Regions from separate parts of the Kineococcus aridisoli genome, predicted to be linked through region 1. Evidence: predicted binding sites of a transcription regulator. Region 1 holds the regulator's gene; each other region holds the start of a gene.
What was found. Region 1 encodes LexA, which represses DNA repair genes until DNA is damaged. Its sites were predicted from a motif close to TCGAACANNTGTTCGA; they were not measured.
Positions count from the first base shown of each region.

Region 2: the regulator LexA is predicted to act here: its motif matches at 3,477-3,492, upstream of ACRYM2_RS04515 (glycoside hydrolase family 127 protein).
Region 3: the regulator LexA is predicted to act here: its motif matches at 3,489-3,504, upstream of ACRYM2_RS13505 (DUF6504 family protein).

Region 1 is NZ_JBJLSF010000008.1:10,983-17,405, forward strand. Features, by position in the region: gene nrdR (transcriptional regulator NrdR) at 5-505, opposite strand; gene ACRYM2_RS03840 (hypothetical protein) at 660-1,193, opposite strand; gene ACRYM2_RS03845 (DUF2277 domain-containing protein) at 1,410-1,679, opposite strand; gene lexA (transcriptional repressor LexA) at 1,813-2,556, shown strand; gene ACRYM2_RS03855 (aspartate/glutamate racemase family protein) at 2,575-3,252, opposite strand; gene ACRYM2_RS03860 (ATP-dependent DNA helicase) at 3,339-5,408, opposite strand; gene hflX (GTPase HflX) at 5,534-6,423, opposite strand, start outside.
Region 2 is NZ_JBJLSF010000009.1:58,007-64,429, reverse strand. Features, by position in the region: gene ACRYM2_RS04525 (carbohydrate ABC transporter permease) at 1-174, opposite strand, end outside; gene ACRYM2_RS04520 (ABC transporter substrate-binding protein) at 171-1,484, opposite strand; gene ACRYM2_RS04515 (glycoside hydrolase family 127 protein) at 1,517-3,448, opposite strand; gene ACRYM2_RS04510 (LacI family DNA-binding transcriptional regulator) at 3,582-4,583, shown strand; gene ACRYM2_RS04505 (substrate-binding and GGDEF domain-containing protein) at 4,610-6,423, opposite strand, start outside.
Region 3 is NZ_JBJLSF010000045.1:16,605-23,027, reverse strand. Features, by position in the region: gene ACRYM2_RS13530 (monooxygenase) at 1-240, opposite strand, end outside; gene ACRYM2_RS13525 (alpha/beta fold hydrolase) at 330-1,184, opposite strand; gene ACRYM2_RS13520 (aminoacyl-tRNA deacylase) at 1,181-1,714, opposite strand; gene ACRYM2_RS13515 (PKD domain-containing protein) at 1,822-2,412, opposite strand; gene ACRYM2_RS13510 (DUF6318 family protein) at 2,658-3,305, opposite strand; gene ACRYM2_RS13505 (DUF6504 family protein) at 3,652-4,080, shown strand; gene ACRYM2_RS13500 (SAV_6107 family HEPN domain-containing protein) at 4,169-4,609, shown strand; gene ACRYM2_RS13495 (DNA polymerase III subunit alpha) at 4,745-6,423, shown strand, end outside.

The DNA.
Region 1 (6,423 bases):
CGCGTCAGCCGCGGGCGGGCAGCGGCCGGTCGCCCTCGGCGAGCGCTGCGAGGGCGGCCTCGCGCTCGGTGCGCAGCCGCTCGATGGCCTTCTCGAAGTCGTCCAGGGAGTCGAACGCCTGGTAGACGGAGGCGAAGCGCAGGTAGGCCACCTCGTCGAGCTCCTGCAGGAACGGCAGCGTCGCCAGCCCCACCTGGTGAGCGTCGATCTCGGCGGCGCCCTGGGCGCGCACGGCCTCCTCGACGCGGTGCGCCAGCAGGGCGATGTCGTCCTCGCTCACCGGCCGCCCCTGGCACGCCTTGCGGACCCCGCTGGCGATCTTGGCGCGGCTGAAGGGCTCGGAGGCGCCCGAGCGCTTGGTGACCGTCAGGCTGGCCGTCTCCACCGTGGTGAACCGCTTGGAGCAGTTCGGGCACTGGCGCCGGCGCCGGATGGAGCTCCCGTCGTCGGTCGTGCGCGAGTCGACCACGCGCGAGTCCTCGTGCCGACAGAACGGGCAGTGCACCCCGACGTCCTCCCCCGGATCCGGCAGACAGGTGTGGTCCAGAGTGGACGGTACGTCGAGAGCGACACGCCGGGCAAGCGACACGCCGTCGGGCGCGTCACCGCACCCGCCCCCGGGCGGCGCGGGCGGGGGCGGGCCGGGGGGCACGAGCGGCTCAGCCGCGTGCCGGCAGGGTCAGCCGCTGACCGGCGCGCACCACCATCGTGGGCAGGTCGTTGACGTCGGCGATGCGCGTGGCGACCTCGCGCCAGTCCTCGTGCGGGGAGACGTCGGCGGCGATCTCCGAGAGCGTCTGCCCCGGCAGCACCGTGACCACGGTGGGCGTGGCCACCGGCTGCGCGTCGGCCGCGGCGCCGCCCAGGGCGCCCGCCACCGCCACGACCGCCGTCGTCACGAGCGTGGCGGCGGTGCAGGAGACCACCAGCCGCCCGCGGCGGGTCAGGCGCAGCGGCCGGCGGTCGGGGACGGGCGTGGCGAGCGGTGCCGCGAGCGCCTCGCAGCCGCCGCGGCGCCGGGCCGCGGCGGGACCGCCGCCGGCCCGTGCGGACCGGGCACCCCCGGCGACCAGGGCGAGCGGGCGCGACGCGGAGCGGGCGCGCGAGGGGGGCGCACCCCGGCGCGGGCGGGGCAGGCGCACGGCGTCGAGAGCGGGCTCGCACGGGACGAGGGTGAGGGCGGTGGTGCTCACGGGCAGGGACCTCCAGCTCGGGCGCCGCTTCGAACGGGTGTTCGAAGCGGCGGGCCTGTTCTACCACCGCCACGGCGGTGGTGCACGCCCCCGGCGGCTCTCGGCCGCTCCGGGGACAGGCAGCGCACGCTGCCACCGACCACCGACACGTGCGCCGACCTGCGACGACGCCGCGCAGCCCCCGCCGGCCCGCGCGAGCCGGGCCCCCGGCCGACCTCAGGAGGCGAAGCGGCGAGCGCTGCGCTCGCGGGCGCGCGCCGCCTCCACCTCCCGGTCCCTGGGCGGCGCGGCGGTCACGAGCTCGCCGAGCAGCTCGCGCGTCGCCGCCGCGACGGCCTCCACGGCGCGCTCGAAGGCGGCCTGGTTGCGCGCCGACGGCCGGGTGGTCCCGGCCACCTTGCGCACGTACTGCAGCGCCGCGGCGCGCACCTCCTCCTCCGTCGCGGCGGGCTCGAAGTTGTGCAGCTGGCGGATGTTCCGGCACATGGCGGGCACGCTACGCAGCCGGTGCGACACGCCACCTTCGAACAGGTGTTTGATCCTCCGGGGCGGGGTGGCTACCGTGACCGGGACCGGGCGCCGGGACGGAGCCCGGCGGACGAGCGAGCAGGGAGCAGACGTGGCCGACGTGCTGGACGGGACCGACGACGCCGCCGACGCGGACGGGACCGCGCCCACCGCCGCCGTCGCCTCGGTGCACCAGTTCCCCGACACCCCCTTCGGCCCCGACGGGCTGACCGCCCGCCAGCGCCGGGTCCTCGCCGCCATCACGGAGTGCGTCGAGGCGCGCGGCTACCCGCCGAGCATGCGGGAGATCGGCCAGGCGGTCGGCCTGACCAGCCCCAGCAGCGTGGCGCACCAGGTGAAGACCCTCGAGCGGCTGGGCTACCTGCGCAAGGACCCGCGCCGGCCGCGGACCCTGGAGGTCGTCGCGCCGCCGCAGCCGCTGGGAACCTCCGACGACGGCGGCGCGCAGGACGAGCGTCCCGCCCCGCGCTACGTGCCCCTGGTCGGGCGCATCGCCGCCGGCGGGCCGATCCTGGCCGAGCAGCTCGTGGAGGAGGTCTTCCCGCTGCCGGCCCAGCTGGTGGGCACGGGTGAGCACTTCATGCTGCGCGTGGTCGGCGAGTCGATGATCGAAGCGGCCATCTGCGACGGCGACTGGGTCGTCGTGCGCCAGCAGCCGACGGCCGAGAACGGTGACGTGGTGGCCGCGATGATCGACGGGGAGGCCACCGTGAAGGTCCTCCAGCGCAAGGACGGGCACGTCAGGCTGATGCCGCGCAACCCGCTGTTCGAGCCCATCGACGGCGACGAGGCGACGATCCTGGGCCGCGTCACGGCGGTGCTGCGCAGCCTCTGAGGCCGCGCCCCCGGCGGGTCAGCGCCCGGCGGGGACCACCGGCACCACCGCCTCGACCGCGGCCTCCACAGCCAGCCGCGGCGAGGTGAGCACCGGCACGTGCAGGTCGCGCAGCAGCGGCGCCGCGTCGAGCATGCTGGCCTGCGCCAGGACGACGACGTCCACGGCCGGCTGCAGGGAGGCGACCGCTCGGCGGACGGCCTCGGCGACTCCCGTGGTGTAGGTGAGCAGGTCCCCGGACTCGAAAGCCGTCCACGTGTCGGTGCAGCGCACGTCGAGCAGCTGCACGTCGCGGCCGGTGTCGCGAGCGCACTCGCGCAGCAGCGGGAGCAGGGTGTCGGCGGCCTCGCCCAGCGAGGTCACCACCGCGATCCGCCGGCCCGCGAGCACGGCGGCCTCGGCCATCGGCCGGTCCACGCGCACGACGCGCACGCCCGTCCGGGCCCCGACCTCCTCGGCCAGCGCACCCGTCGTCGAGCAGGTGCACACGACCACCTCGGCACCCTCGGCGACCAGCCGGCGCAGGCGGTCGGCCATCGCCGGCCGCGCGGCCTGCAGCCCGTGCGAGCGGGCGGTCGCCAGCATGCCGGTGTCGACCAGGTGCCGGGCGGCGACAGAGTCGTCGCGCTCGGCGAGCAGGTCGCTGAAGGAGCGCACGTGCGCGTGCGCGGAGTGCAGGAAGCCCACGGTGGCCACGCGCCGAGGATGCCACCTCCCACCCGTCCCGTCAGCACCCTCGCGGGAGTCCGGCGGGGGAACGCCCCGGGAACGACCCGGTCGGCTCAACCGGCGCTGCTCGTCAGCCGTCGCAGCGCTTCCAGGGCGACCTCCGCGGAGGTCGTCGGCCAGAAGCCCGGCAGGCTCTCGCGCAGGAACCCGCCGTAGCGGGCGGTGGCCAGCCGGGAGTCCAGGACCGCCACCACGCCGCGGTCGCCCGCGGCCCGCACGAGGCGGCCCGCGCCCTGGGCCAGCCGCACGGCCGCGTGCGCGGCCGACACGGTGAGGAAGCCGTTGCCGCCCGCGGCGTCGACCGCCCGGGCGCGCGCCGACATCAGCGGGTCGTCCGGTCGCGGGAAGGGGATGCGGTCGATGACCACCAGCGAGCAGCTGGGGCCGGGCACGTCGACGCCCTGCCACAGCGAGAGGGTGCCGAACAGCGACGTGGCCGGGTCGTCGGCGAAGGCGCGCACCAGCTTGGGCAGCCGGTCGTCGCCCTGGCACAGCACCGTGCGCCCGGTGCGCGAGCGCACGGCGGCCGCCGCTTCCTCGGCCGCGCGCCGGGAGGAGAACAGCCCGAGCGTGCGGCCGCCGGCGGCCTCCACGAGCGCGGCCAGCTCCTCCAGGACGAGCTCGCCCGCCCCCGCCCGCCCCGGCGCCGGCAGGTGCCGGGCCACGTAGAGGATGCCCTGCTTGGCGTAGTCGAAGGGGCTGCCGACGTCCACGCCCGTCCAGGCCGTGCCGCCGCGCCCCCCGGCCGCGCCGTCGCTGCGGGCGCGCGCCAGGCCGAAGGCACCGGCGACCGCGTCGAAGGAGCCGCCGAGGCTGAGCGTCGCCGACGTCGCGACGACCGTGCGGTCGGTGAAGACCCGCTCGCGCAGCAGCCCGGCGACCGACAGCGGGGCGATGTGCAGCGACGGCGGCCGCGCGGCCGGGCCGGAGCCCGCCGTCACCCACGCCACGTCGTGACCGTCCGCGCCCTCTCGGCCGGCGTCCTCGGCCAGCCGCTCGGCCACGGAGAAGACCTCCTGCACGGCGGCGCGCGCCAGGTGCCGCGCGCCGCGGCCCTCGACGTCCTCCTTGTCCGCGCCGTCGGCGGCCTCCTTGAGGTCGCTCAGCGCGGTGCGCGCGGCGTCGCGCACGGCGACGACCGCGGCGGCCAGGGCGCCCGGCCAGCGGTCCAGGCGGCCCGGCGGCGCGGTCTCCAGCGCGCTCTCCAGGGCGACGGCGGCGTCGTCGAGCGCCTCGGAGACGATCCCGGCGGAGCGGCGCAGCCGGCGCGAGGCCGCCGAGAGCACGGTCGCGGACAGCTCCGCCGTCGCCACGGCCGTCACGCGGTCGGCCAGCTCGTGGGCCTCGTCGACGACCAGGACGTCGTGCTCGGGCAGCAGCTGGCCGCCCTCGAGGGCGTCGATGGCCGTCATGGCGTGGTTGGTGACGACGACGTCGACCGTGCGCGCCCGCGCCCGGACCCGCTCGGAGAAGCACTCGGCCGCCACGGGGCAGCGCTGCGCGCCCAGGCACTCGCGCGCGGAGACGGACACCTGGCGCCAGGCCCGGTCGCTGACCCCGGGGTCGAGCTCGTCGCGGTCGCCGGTGCGCGTGGTCGCCGCCCAATCGCGCAGCCGCACGACCTCGCGGCCCAGGCGCCCGCCGTCGGCACCGCCGGCCTCCGCGGTGGGTGCCGACACGTCGAAGAGGGCCGCCTCGTCGGCCGGGAAGCCGCCGTCGAGCTTGTTGCGGCACAGGTAGTTGGCCCGCCCCTTGAGCAGCTCCCAGGTGGGTTCGCGGTGCAGCACCGGCGCCAGCGCACCCGCCAGCCGCGGCAGGTCGCGGTCCACCACCTGCGCCTGCAGCGCCAGCGTCGCCGTGCTCACCACGACCGCCCGCTCGGCGTGCACGGCGTGCGCGACCGCCGGCACCAGGTACGCCATCGACTTGCCCGTCCCGGTGCCCGCCTGCACCAGCAGGTGGCGGCGGGTGCGGATGGCGTCGGTGACCGCCCCCGCCATCCGCGCCTGCCCGTCGCGGCGCTGACCGCCGAGGGCGTCCACCACGCGCTCGAGCAGCTGCGCGGCCTCGTGGCCGTCGACCTCCGCCTGCTCGACGACGTCCTCGGTGCTCGGTGCGCTCACGGGTCCATCCTCTCGCGCGGCACCGACACGACCCGCCGCACGGAAGCAGCCCCCCACCGCTGCGGCAGCGGTGGGGGGCTGTGGGGACGGCGCCGACGGCCCGGCGGGACCGGGCCGGCGCCGCCTCAGGCCGTGCGCGCGGAGCGGTACTGGTCCAGCTCGGCGGCCAGCCGCGGGCGCACGCGGGCCAGCATCCGGGTGCCCGCCGCGGTGTGCTCCTCGGAGAGCACCTGACCGGTGGTGTGCACCCGGTGGACCAGCTCGCCGCGGTCGTAGGGCACGCACACGTCCATCTCGACGTCCGGCACCGGCAGCATCTCGGCGATGCGCGCCAGCAGCTCCTCGACGCCCTGGCCCGTGCGGGCCGAGACGGCGACGGCACCGCGCTCGCGGCGCAGCAGCCGGTCGACGACCTCCGGGTCGGCGACGTCGGCCTTGTTGACCGCCACCAGCTCCGGCACGTCCTGGGCCCCGACGTCGGCCAGGACGGCGCGCACGGCGGCCAGCTGCCCCTCGGGGTCGGGGTGCGAGCCGTCGACGACGTGCAGGACGACGTCGGACTCGGCCACCTCCTCCAGAGTGGAGCGGAAGGCCTCCACGAGCTGGTGCGGCAGCGAGCGGACGAACCCGACCGTGTCGGCCAGCGTGTAGGGGCGCCCCTCGGGTGTCTGCGCGCGCCGGACCGTCGGGTCCAGCGTCGCGAAGAGGGCGTTCTCCACGAGGACGCCCGCACCCGTGAGCCGGTTGAGCAGCGAGGACTTGCCCGCGTTGGTGTACCCGGCGATCGAGACCGCCGGCACCGCGCGCGCCACCCGCAGCGAGCGCTTGGCGTCGCGGGCGGTGCCCATGCCGCGGATCTCGCGACGCAGCTTGGCCATCCGCGTGCGGATGCGGCGGCGGTCCAGCTCGATCTTCGTCTCACCGGGACCGCGCGAGCCGATCCCCGCACCGCCGGCGACGCGACCACCGGCCTGGCGGGACATCGACTCGCCCCAGCCGCGCAGGCGCGGCAGCA
Region 2 (6,423 bases), on a different contig from region 1:
CAGCGGTGCGAGGACGAAGACGACGACGAAGGCCAGCGCCGGCAGCACGAGCAGCACGCCGGTGCGGGTGGGGTGGGTCAGCGCGTTGCCGCCGGTACCGGACCTCGCGGCGGGGCGGCCGCTGCGGGACGGGCGGGTGCTGCGCGAGGCGGCGCGGTCCGCGAGCGCGCTCACAGCTGCGCCTGCTCGAGGATGCGGTCGAAGTCCCGCTGGCCCTGCTCCAGCGCCCCGTCGAGGTCACCGTCGAACACGGCTCTGCGGAAGGCGACGCCCCACGGGGAGTCCGCCTGGTTGAACAGCAGGTTGTAGGCCAGCGTCGTGGGCGCGTACGCACCCTCGATGCCCTCCAGCGGTGCCACCGCCAGGGGGAACCGCTCGCGGTACTCCTCGGTCGCCGCGTCCGAGCGCACGGGGATGTACCCGCCGGCCGGCAGGTTCGCCTGCTGGGGGAGGTCGAGGGCGAACTTGGCGAACTTCCACGCCCCGGAGGCGTTCGGTGCGCCGCGCGGGATGCAGAGGTTGTCCCCGCCGGCGAAGGTGGCCCGGCCGCCGTCGGGGCCGGGCAGCAGCACCACGCCGGTCCTGGCCTGCATCTCGGGGTCGGCGGAGAGCACCGCCACGGAGTAGTTCGCGGGGATCATGCCCACCCGGCCCTCCCTGAAGTCCGCGCCCCAGCGGGCGCCGTCACCGGAGAAGTTGCCCTGCGGCAGGAGCTCCTCCTCCCACATGGTCTGGTAGAACTCGAACGTCCGGCGCACCGCGTCGTTGCCGGCGACGTCCCCGCGCTGGGAGCCGACCTCGCCGACGATGTTGCGCTCGCCGGCGGCCCAGACGTGCGGCTGGACCACGAAGCCGAGGATGCCCGGGGAGTTCCCCTCGATCGTCCAGCCGTAGGTCTGCTCGTCGAGGCCGCCGATCGCCCGGGCCGCCTCCAGCATCCCCTCGACGTCCTGCGTGGCCTGGAGGGGGTCGATGCCGACCCGCTCGAACAGCTCGGTGTTGTAGAACAGCGCCGAGTTGTCGGCGATGTAGGGGACGCCGTAGTGGCGCCCGTCGCGCGTGGCCAGCCCGAGCTGACCGGGGTTGAGCCGGTCGGCGAAGCCGAGCTGCTGCACGAGCGGGGTGAGGTCGGTGAACGAGTCGCGGTAGATGAACAGCATCGAGTTGATGTCGTCGATGTCCACGATGTCCGGCACGTTGCCGCCGCGGATCGCCGTGGCCAGCTTGGTGACGTACTGCGCGTCCAGCACGGGGGTCACCTCGACGACGACGTCGGACTGCGAGGCGTTGAACGCGTCGACGACCTGGCGCACGCCGGTGACGGTGGCGGCGCGGCACCACAGCCGCACCGTGCCGCTCGCGTCCTCGCCGAAGCCGGCGGCGCTCACGTCGGCCTCGGGCAGGCTCGAGGCGCAGGCGGGCAGCAGCGCACCCAGCGCCGCCAGCCCGCCCACCCCGAGCGCGTTCCTGCGGGAAAGCTCCATCGCTCTTCTCCTCCAGGTTCGGCCGCGAGCGCTCAGGCGCGCGGCAACCAGACCCGCATGGCGCCCAGCTCGCGGTTGGCCCAGGCGTAGTAGGGGACGGCGGGCACGAGCAGGCCCTCCTCCTCGGCCTGCAGGGCGGGCTCGTCGCCGGCCGGGCGGTACAGCGGCACGGTGCCCGCCTGCAGCGCCCGGTGCACCGGCAGCTGCAGGACGGTGACGCCCGCGAGCAGGTCCGGCCGGTGCTCGGCCTGCGCGCCGCGGACCTCCGCCACGCGCACCCGCACGTCGTCGGCGACGAGGCCCTCGGGCAGGTCGGCCTGCTCGAGGGCGTAGACGAGCGGGCCGCGCTCGACGACGACGCAGCCGCGGACGGCGTCGACGCGGGGGTCGGCCTCCACGACGCGCACGGTCATCGGCAGCGTCAGCTCGACGACGTCACCGGCCGCCCAGGTGCGCCGCACCCGCAGGTACTCCCCGGCGGGGGCGTCGAGCCGCTCGCCGGCGACGTCGGCGACGGCGCCCTCGGCCCAGCCGGGCACGCGCAGGGCGAGCTCCCACTCGCCGGCGCCCGGGTCGGTGACCTCGATGCGCACCGCGCCGTCCCACGGGTAGTCGGTGGTCACCGACAGCGCGGCGCCGTCCGCCTCGACCGTCCCGGTGGCGTACTGGTGCAGCTGGATCCCCGCCTCCGAGCTCGTGGCGAGGTAGGCGTCGAGGCTGGAGAGCGTCCGCATGATGTTCGGCGGGCAGCAGGCGCAGTCGAACCAGGGGCGGCGGCCGTGGGCGACGCTGCGCTCCTCCTCGGCGTGCGCGCCGTGCCGCAGCTGCAGGGCGTTGACGTAGAAGTACTCGGTGCCGGCCAGCGAGACGCCGGGCAGGAAGGCGTTGTAGAGGGTGCGCTCGACGAGGTCGGCGTAGCGGGACTCCCCCGTCGCCAGCAGCAGGCGCCAGGTCCACTGCACGCTGCCGATGGCCGCGCACGTCTCGGCGTAGGCCCGGTCCGGGCTCAGCTCGTGGTGGTCGCCGAACTGCTCCCAGTCCCAGCGCGAGCCGATGCCGCCGGTGACGTAGGTCTTGGAGGCGAGCATGCCCTCCCACTGGCGCACCAGCGCCGCCAGCAGGTCCGCGTCGGAGGTCTCGGCGGCGACGTCGGCGGCGCCGGCCGTCAGGTACACCGCGCGCACGGCGTGGCCCTCGGGGCTGGTCTGCTCGCGCACCGGGACGCGGTCGGAGAAGTACGTGGGCTGCTTGCCGTGCAGGCGCTCGATGATCCCGTGGCCGCGGGCGTCGACGAACCAGCGGGCCAGGTCCAGGTAGGCCCGGGTGCCGGTCTCGCGGAACAGCTCCACCAGGCCCATCTCGACGACCGGGTGGCCGTCGACCTCCTCGACCTTCCCCGGCCCGAAGGTGGCCACGAGGTGGTCGGCGAGCCTGACCGCGACGTCGAGCAGCCCGGTCTCGCCGGTGCCGCGGTGCACGGCGACGGCGGCCTGGAACAGGTGGCCCGCGCAGTAGTGCTCGTGGCTCCAGGGCAGGTCGACGTAGCGCTCGCCCTTCCCGCGCACCTGCTGCACGGAGTCCAGGTAGCCGTCCTCGGCCTGGGCGGCGGCGACGACGGCGGTGACCTCGCGGATCCAGCCGAGCAGCTCCTCGTCGGGTTCGCGCCCGTGCTCCCAGCCGGCGGCCTCCAGCCACTTGTAGACGTCGGAGTCCATGAAGATCGGGCCGCGCACCTCGCCCTGCGCCTGCCCGGCGGCGATGCGCAGGTTCTGCAGGTTGCCCGCGCTCTCCAGCTTCTCGTGGCCGGCGCGCAGGGCCTGGCGCCGGTTGGCGCCCTGCCGCTCGGCCCAGAAGCCGCCGGTGATGCGGGCCGAGCGCAGCGGGACCGGGCGCAGGGCGACGGCGGCCGCCGCGGTGGGGGCGGCGGGCGCGCTGGGCGCGGTGGGGGCCGTCGTGGTCGTCATGAGCTCTCCATCGAGACGTCGGAAACGGCGGAACACGTTTTCTGCGCTCGACCGTAGGCCCGCCCGGTGACGTCGTCAAGGCTTGCGGTGAGGCCTGTATCGTGCTGCGGACCACCAGGTCAGGAGGTGCCCTGTGACGGAAAGCGTCGTTCCGGCGCGGATCGTGGACGTGGCCGCGCTCGCGGGCGTCGCCCCCGGCACGGCCTCCAAGGCGCTCAACGGGACCGGCCAGCTGCGCGCGGAGACGCGCGAGCGGGTGCGCCGGGCCGCCGAGCAGCTGGGCTTCACCCCGGACTCCCTGGGCCGCGGGCTGTCCTCCGGCCGCAGCTACACCGTGGGCCTGATCACCACCGACAGCTTCGGCCGCTTCTCCATCCCCGTCATGCTCGGCGCGGAGAACGCCCTGGGCGCCGGGGAGATGAGCGTGCTGCTGTGCGACAGCCGCGACGACCCGGTGCGCGAGCAGCACTACCTGCGCACGCTGCTGTCGCGGCGCGTGGACGGGATCATCGTCACCGGCCGGCGCACCGAACCGCGCCCGCCCGTGGGCGCACCGGCGCACGTGCCGGTCGTCTACGCCTTCACCCCCTCCCAGGACCCGGCCGACACCTCGCTGACCGTCGACCAGGCGGGCGGTGCCGCCGCCGCCGTGCGGCACGTGCTCGACCTCGGCCGGCGGCGGGTCGCGCACGTGACCGGCCCCGAGGACCACCACGCCGCCCAGGTGCGCCGGGCGGCCGCCGAGGCGCAGGCCGGGGACGCCCTCCTCGGGCCGGCCCTGCACGGGGAGTGGAGCGAGCGCTGGGGCCGGCTGGCCGCCGACCTGCTGCTGCGCCGCCACCCCGACGTCGACGCCGTCACGTGCGGCAGCGACCAGATCGCCCGCGGCGTCTGCGACGGGCTGCGCGACGCCGGCCGGCGCGTGCCCGAGGACGTCGCGGTCGTCGGCTTCGACGACTGGGACGTCATCGCGCTCGCCTCCCGCCCTCCGCTGACGACGGTCGCCCTGGGCCTGGAGGCGCTGGGCCGCCGCGCCGGGGAGCTGCTGCTGGCCGCGGTCGCCGGTCAGCCCTCGCCGGGGACCACGACCCTGCCCACCCGCCTCGTCGTGCGCGAGTCCACCGTCCGCGCCTGAGCGCGCCCCGTGGGCCCCGCGCGGCGTCAGCGGGCGGGCCGGGCGACCTCCACGGCATCCCCGACCCCGACCCCGACCGCCTCGGCGCCGACGGCGCGGTCGCGGCCGGTGAGCTTGGCCTCGTAGAGCGCGCGGTCGGCGGCGTCCACGAGGTCCTGCACCGTCCCGCCCCGCGCCGGGCGGGCCACCGCCCAGCCCGCGCTCACGGAGACGCTGGCGCGGGGGGACCCGGCGTGCTCGATGCCCAGGGCGCGCACGCCGGCCAGCAGCAGCCGCGCCACGTGCGCGGTGCCGCGCTCGTCGGTGGCCGGCAGCAGCACCGCGAACTCCTCGCCGCCGTGGCGGGCGCTGACGTCGCCGGGCCGCACGGCGACCGCGGCCAGGGCCGTCGCCACGGCGCGCAGGCACTCGTCACCGGCCGGGTGCCCGTAGCGGTCGTTGTAGCCCTTGAAGTGGTCCACGTCGCAGATCACCAGGCCCAGCGGGTCGTCGCCGCGCGCGGCCCGCTCCCAGCGCTCGGCGAGCGCGGCGTCCAGCGCGCGGCGGTTGGCCAGGCCGGTCAGCGGGTCGCGCATGGCGATGCGCTCCAGCTCGGCGTTGGCCCGCCGCAGCCGGGACTCCGCCTCGCGCCGCACCGCGACCTCCTGCTCGAGCTGGCGGGTGCGCAGCGCCACGACGCGCTCCAGCTCCACGGCGTGCTCCTGCAGGCGCCGCTCGCGGGCCAGCGCGTCCAGCGCACGGGTGAGGTCGACCTGCAGCAGGTCCAGCATCCGGCTGCGGTCGCCGGCGCCCGGTTCGAGCAGCAGGTAGCCGTGCTGGCGCGGGCCGGCCGCCAGGGTGCGGATCACGGCCCGGCGCCCGAGCAGCGCGAGCTGCTCGGGGGGCAGCAGCTCGTCGTTGCCGAAGACCGCGGAGCCCGTGCTCACCGCGCCCCGGGCGTAGGCCAGGGCGACCCGGGCCGCCGGCGCCGCGTCCTCGCGCTCCTCCAGCAGCACCAGGAAGCAGCTGCGCACCCCCAGCCGCGGCACGTGCGCCGCCAGCTCGTCGACGAGCTCCTCGAGCGAGGAGCACCCCGCGAAGGCCCGGGTGATCTCCAGCAGGTGGTCCTGGTCGAGCCGGGCCACCGCGCCGCGCTCGCCGCCCGCGGGCAGCGCGACGGGCGCCGCCCCGCGCCGGGTCGAACCGCGGCGCACCACGACGGCGGGCACCCGCACGTCCTCGGTGCCGCCGGTGCCGGTGGCCTGGGCGCGCAGCGCGCGCACCGCGGCGCGCCCCTGCTCGTGCAGGCCGGGGTCGACCGTCGTCAGCGACAGGCCGCCCTCGCGGGACTCGGGCAGGTCGTCGAACCCGGTCACGAGCACGTCGCCGGGCACCGACAGGCCCGCCATGCGCAGCGCGTCGAGGGCGCCGTGCGCCATGGCGTCGTTCGCCGCGACGACGGCGTCGAGGTCGCGGCGGCGCGCCAGCAGGGCGGTGACGGCGCGGTGGGCGGCCTCGCGGTGGTAGGAGCCGTCGAGGACGAGGTCCTCGTCGACCTCCATCCCGCGCTCGGCCAGGGCCGCGCGGAAGGCCTGCTCGCGCACCGCGGAGTCGGGGCTGTCGTGCACGCCGCGCAGCAGCGCGGGCCGGCGCGCGCCGCACTCGTCGATCAGGTGGGCCATGAGCTCGCGCACGGCGCCGGCGTTGTCCGCGTCGACGTTCGCCGTCCCCGGCGAGCGCCGCGAGATGGTGACGACCGGCACGCCCAGCGCGAGCGCGCGGCTGCACAGGACCTGGCCGAGCTGGTGGTACTGCACGGCGGTGACGACGAGGGCGGCGACGCGGCCCCGCTCCAGCAGCC
Region 3 (6,423 bases), on a different contig from region 1:
GGCCTCGGCCCACGCGACGAGCAGCGCCCAGCGGCGCGGGTCGGCGTCGCGGACGGTGAAGGTGCGCCCGCTGCCGGTGCCCATGAGCTTGCTGAAGCGGGCGCCGGGGGTGCGGGCCAGCGCGGGCCGGTCGGCGGCCATCCGCCACAGCGCACCGGCGACCCGTCGCGGCGGGACCGTCCACACGTCGAGGGTGACGAGCGCGGGCGCGCCGGGGGAGCGCGGGGGGTCGGTGGGCACGCGCCGAGGCTACGGGCGCCGCGTGCCGCCCGCGCCGGGGCGCCCGGCAGCGCGCTCCGGCGCCCCGGCCCGGTGACGCCCGCCGGGCGTCAGCCGCCGTCCCCGGCGAGCGCCACCTGCTCGCGCACGAGCGCTGCGACGTCGGCGGGCCGGTCCCACGCCGGCACGTGACCGCACGCCTCCCACTCCAGCCACCGCGCGTGCGCCGGCGCGCAGGCGCGCAGCAGGTGCGAGGGCGGCACCACCCGGTCGCGCCGGCCGGCGACGACCGCCACCGGAACCCGCACCTGCCCGGCGCGCTCGAAGAGGCCCGCGGCGATCCCCGCGTCGGCGGCGGCGTAGCCCGCGGCGGCGGCGACCGCGGCGACCGCGGTGCGCGCCACCTCGGGGGGCAGCCGGCGCGGAGCCGCGCTCGTCGCGCCGAACGCCAGCGCCCGCCCCCACGCGCTCGCGGTGACGTCGACCGGCAGCCGGGCCGCCCACCGGGCGAACTGCTGACCGGTCGGCAGCAGCGGCGGGCGACGTCGCGGGGCGGTCCACAACCCCGCGGGGGTGAGCGCGGTGACGGTGGCGACGGCGGGCTCGGCGCCCTCCCGCCCGGTGGCCTCGCCGTCGTCCGCGGCGGCCTCCAGGCAGGCCCAGCCCCCCAGCGAGTGGCCCACGAGGTGCACGGGCCGCCCGCCCTCCCGGGCGAGCCGCCGGGCCAGGCGGTGCAGCCGCCGCCCGAGGGCGCGCGGGCTCATCTCGTCGACGTCGTCCACGGGTGGGCTCTCGCCGTGGCCGGGCAGGTCGACGAGGGCCAGCCGGTGCTCCGCCGCCAGGTGCGGCACGACGAGCGACCAGGTGCTCGCGGCGCTGCCCAGGCCGTGCACGAGCACCACCTGCGGCGCCCCCGCCCCCGCCTGCTCCACGAGGTGGACGGCCAGGCCCTCCGGTCCGCTCATCCGATCTCGACGGGGTGCCCTCCGGTGAGGCGGAGGAGCTCGTCGTAGCGGGTGCGGAACAGCGCGTGCGGGTGCCCGGCGGGGACCCAGACGACCGGGTGCAGGGCCAGGGCCACGTCGACGAAGGTGGGCATCGGCTCGGCGAGCCCGACGGGGGAGGCGGAGCCCAGGACGGCGCCGGTGCGGTGCAGGACGTCGACGTCGTCGTCGAGGGTCAGCTCCGGCTCGCTGAGCACGGCCGCCAGCGCCGGCGGGAACAGCCGGTGCACCCGCGAGGAGACCACCATCAGCCGCCGCCCGTCCCGGGTGGTGAGCACGGTCGTCCGAGCGAGCGCCGCGGGCGCCACGCCGAGGTGGGCGGCCACCTCGGCCGGTCCGCACAGGTCGGCGGGCAGTTCCCGGACCTCACCGCTCGCGCCGAGCGCCACCAGGGCCGCCACCGTGGCCTCGACGGCCGGGACCGGTGCACGGGGCGGTGACGCCGCGACCGGCCCGCCGGCCGGCGCCTCGCGCGTCCCCGTCCACCTCATGCACCACAACGGTAGAGCCGTGCGGGCCCGTCGTCGCGCCGAGCGGACGGGCCTGCGGACGGGCCTGCGGACAGGCCTGCGGCCGGGACCGCCGGTGGTCCCGGGCGTCAGCGCGTGAGCACGTCGGTGCCCTCCAGCAGGTGGATCGGCACCGGTTCGGAGACGACCGTGGCCAGCCCCTCGACCGGCCGGTACGGCAGCCCCGCGATCGTGTACTCCCCGCGGTAGGCGGTGGTCAGGACGATCTCGTGGTCCCCGCTCCGCACGTAGGTGTGGGTGAGGTCGTGCGCGGGGTACGGCGCCCCGGGGACGTCCGTGGGGCCCAGCGTCCCGCCGTCGCCGAAGGACCACGTCCACGAGACCGGGGTGGCGCGGACGGTCACCGGGAACCCCAGGACGGTCGTGTCGCGGACGACGGTCTCGGCCCGCGTGTGCACGATGACGGGCACGTTGACGAGCGCCTGCCCGTCGCCGGGCTGGACCTCGACCGCCCCGGCCGGCAGGCCGACGCGCTGGAGGTCGGCGAGCGTCACGGCCGGCACCTGCACGGGGGTGCCGGCCGCGGCGGCCTCGCTGGTGCACCGGGTCCCGCGGCTGGTCCACGGCCCCTCGCCGGTGCGTGCCCAGACCGTGGTCAGCAGCTCCCCCGGGGGGCAGTTCGCGCCGGCCGCGCGGCAGGAGTTGTCCCCCACGGGCATGTCGGGGGTGTTGCGGCTGCAGGCCGGCGTGCGGACGACGGTGACGGGTGGGCCCGATGGGCCTTGTGCGGACCGTCCCATGGAGTCGCCGGTTCGTCTTCCAGGAACTGAGGTCTGAGCATCGACGACCACATCGCTCCCCAGCGCGACTCCAGAGGAGTTCGGCTTGGCTGTTGCAGTGCTCGGCGAAGCCGAGAATGTCAGGGCCAGTGCGGCGCCCCCGGCGATCACCAGTCGCTTGCGCCTCATTCGACCTCCCACACGACCCACCGGTTCTGCAGCCACTTCAAGTCCAGAGCGGTCCGACCGTCGAGGAGTTCTGGAACTTCGTCGATGACCGTGCCAACGGCATCCACGACGCTGTGTGCTGACCGGTCGGTGATCACCGTGAGGCCGAGTTCTCCCGACTGGGGGTGCCAGTAGTCGTAGTCAGTTCCGCGGAAGACGAGTTCCAGACCCACATTCGAGTAGCCCCGCTTGCGGTACTCGTCGATCTCCTCGGCGTAGTAGGCGCACCCCGTGCAGCCGGGGTCGGAGATCTGCCGCAGCAGGCTCGGGTCGCCCGTCTCGCGGGCGTGGTTGAGCACGGCGACGAAGTGGACCGCGAAGTAGCTCGCACCCTCCTCGGTGCGCACCCGCCCCAGCGGGTCGAGCTCCGGCGCCGGCAGGGACCTCGTCGCCAGCGGCGTCGGCGTCGACGCGGCCGGCGTCTGGACCGGGGCCGATGGGGTCGGCGGGGCCTGGGGTGCCGGTCCCGCTGGCGCGGCCGCGGCGGCCCCGGTGGCGGCGGGGGCCGGCGCCGGGGTGGACGGCGCCGGTCCCGAGCAGCCGGTGAGCAGCCCGAGGGCGGTCAGGGCGGCGACGGGGACGGCGGCCGGGCGGAGCGGGATCACCCGCGCACGGTGGCACGCGGCGCCGCCTCCCCGCGGGCGGCGGCGGGGCGCCTGTGGACAACTCGTCGGCCGATCGGGTGGCCGCCCTCCCCCCCCCCCGGCGGCGAGCGGTGATCCGGCCGTGTGGACGGCCGATTCGCCGTTGACGCGGCCCGAGGCCCGTGGTGTAGCTTCGAAGTGCGTTCGAACGGTTGTTCGAGCGTGGTGGCCGCTCGGTGGTGCGGCCCGCGGGGAGGGGAAGCTCCGCGGGCCGCGCCGCCGGGTGCGTCGTCCTGGGCCGCTTCCCCCGGCCCGCCCACCGCGGGAGCACCCGCGGTGCCGGTTCCAGCGGGGAGGGTGAACAGCGGTGCGACGGTTCTCCGACGAGGTGCACGTCCGGTCCGGTGCGCTGGGCGAGGCGCACGACGCCCCGGTGCAGTTCGTCTGGCGCGGGCGGCTGTACGTGGTCCGGGAGCTGCTGTCCCGGTGGCGGGAGCGCCGGGCGTGGTGGGAGCACTCCGCGGTCGCCGCCGTGCACGGTGACGAGCCCGCGGTGACGGCGGTGGGAGCCGGTCGCGGCGGGGCGGCGACCGCCGCCCGGCCGGTCCTGGAGCTCGGCGACCTCGAGCGCGAGGTCTTCCGGGTCGAGGCCAGCGTGGGGCGCTGCGCGGCGAGCGGCGTCTACGACCTCGCCCGCTCCGTCGCGCTCGGGACGGCGGCCGTGTCGGAGGGTGCTGGTACCACTGCTCCTGGTGGCACGGACGGCGCGTGGCAGCTGCTGCGCGTCAGCGACTGACCGCACACCCTCACCGGACCACTCGAAGGCACCACCCGAAGGCACCACCGACGCCACACCTCTCAGCCAGATCGCACAGGAGCTCGCGATGACCACCGCGTCCAGCACCTCCGACATCCCCGACGTCCCCCGGCCGCTCACCACCGCGGCGCTCGACCTCCTCGAACGCTGCGAGGCCGAGCTCGTCGCGGCGATGCGCGCGGACGACCCCGCCGACCGGTACGTGCACGCCCACCTGTCGGCGTTGCGGGCGGGTGCCGCGCTCGTCGCGGTGCGCGGCCGCCCGGCCGGCCCGCGGCGCAGCAGCCCCCGCAGCGTCTGGGAGATGCTGCCGCGCCTCGACGACTCGCTGCAGGAGTGGGCGGACCTCTTCGCCGCGACCGCGGCGACGCGTTCCGCCGTGGAGGCCGGTCGCAGCGGCGCGGTGGACGCCGCCGCCGCGGACGCCCTGCTCGCCGCCGCGGAGCGCTTCCACCGCGTCGTGGAGTCGATGCTCGGCCTCAGCGCCGTCCACCCGCTGGCCGGCTGACACCGGCGGGGCGCGGTCCGCGCCGCACCCCGCCACCTCCTTCCCCGCGAACTCCCACCGCTCCGCCCATCGCCACCGCACCCACCGCTGCTCCGTCCTTCCCCGCGGGCACGTTCCCCGGAGGACGTCCCCCTCGTGTTCGCACCACCGCCGTTCCCGCACCTGCACGTCGCCTCCGGGTACTCCCTGCGCCACGGCACCTCCACACCCGCCGACCTGGTCGCCCGGGCGGCGGCGCTGGGGATGGACACCCTCGCGCTCACCGACCGCGACGGCCTCTACGGGGCGGTGAAGTTCGTGCGCGCGTGCACGGCGGCCGGCATCGCCCCCGTCGTCGGCGTCGACCTGGCCACCGCGGCCACCGGCCTCGCCGACGGGTTGCCGGCCTGGGCGGACCCCTCGGCGCGCGCGCGCCGCACCGCCCCGCGGGCGCCGGTGCGCGGGGGCGCGGCCGTGGACCCGCGGCTGCCGCGGGTCACCGTCCTCGCCCTGGGCGCCGGCGAGGCGGGAGCGGGCACCGGGTGGGCGGCGCTGTGCGGGCTGGTCAGCGCCACCCACCTGGCGGGGGAGCGCGGCCACCCGGTGAGCAGCCTCGACCTCGTCGCCGCCCACGCCGCCACCGGTGCCGGGTCTCCGGCGCTGGCCGTCCTGCTCGGCCCGTCCTCGGAGGTCGGCCGCGCCGTGCTCGCCCGTCGCGACGACCTCGCGCGCGCGGTCCTGCGGCACTGGCGGCGTGCGCTGCCCGAGGGGGCGCTGCACGTCGAGGTCGTCTGCCACCACGCACCCCCGGGCGCCGCCGGCAGCGTGGAGCACGCGGCGCGCACGCTCCTGCTGGCCCGGCGGGAGGGGGTGCCCGCGGTGCTCACCGCGGTGGTCCGCTCCGCGGACCCGGACGGCGCGCGGACGGCCGACCTGCTCGACGCGGTGCGCCGGCTGGTCCCGCTGGGCGCCCGCCACCTCGACCGGGCGACCGGTCAGGGGCACCTGCTGCCGAGCGCGGACATGGCCCGCACCGCGGCCGACGTCGCGCGGGCCGCGGGCGAGCCGGAGCTGGCGGCGCAGCTGCTCACCACCACCGGGCTCCTCGCCGCGCGCGCCCGCCTCGACCCCGTCGCCGACCTGGGCATCGGCACGCCCCACCTGCCCGACCACGCGGCGCTCGGCCTGGCCGCCGACGCCGACGCCGACGCCGTCCTGCGGCAGCGTTGCGAGGCGGGGATCGCCCGCTGCTACCCGGGCGCCGGCCCGAAGCAGGAGGCGCGGGTGCGCCGCCGCCTCGACGCCGAGCTGGCGACCGTCGCGCAGGTCGGGTTCGCCAGCTACTTCCTCACCGTCGCCGACGTCTGCGACCTCACCCGCGGCCTGGGGGTGCGCGTCGCCGCCCGCGGCTCGGGCGCGGGCAGCCTGGTGAACCACCTGCTGCGCATCTCCGGCGTCGACCCCCTCGAGCACGGCCTGCTCATGGAGCGCTTCCTCAACCCGCGCCGCGGCCAGCTGCCCGACATCGACCTCGACGTGGAGTCCGCGCGGCGCGAGGACGTCTACGCGGCCGTCCTGGACCGCTTCGGCGGCGACCGGGTGACGTGCGTGTCGATGATGGACACCTACCGCGTGCGGCACGCGGTGCGCGACGTCGGGGCCGCGCTCGGCCTGCCCCCCGCCGAGGTCGACGCCATCGCGACCGCCTTCCCGCACCTGCGGGCGCGCGATGCCCGCGCGGCCGTCGCCGAGCTGCCCGAGCTGCGGCGCAGCGGCCTGGGGGAGGAGCGCCTGGACGCCTTCTTCGACCTCGTCGAGCGCCTCGACGGCCTGCC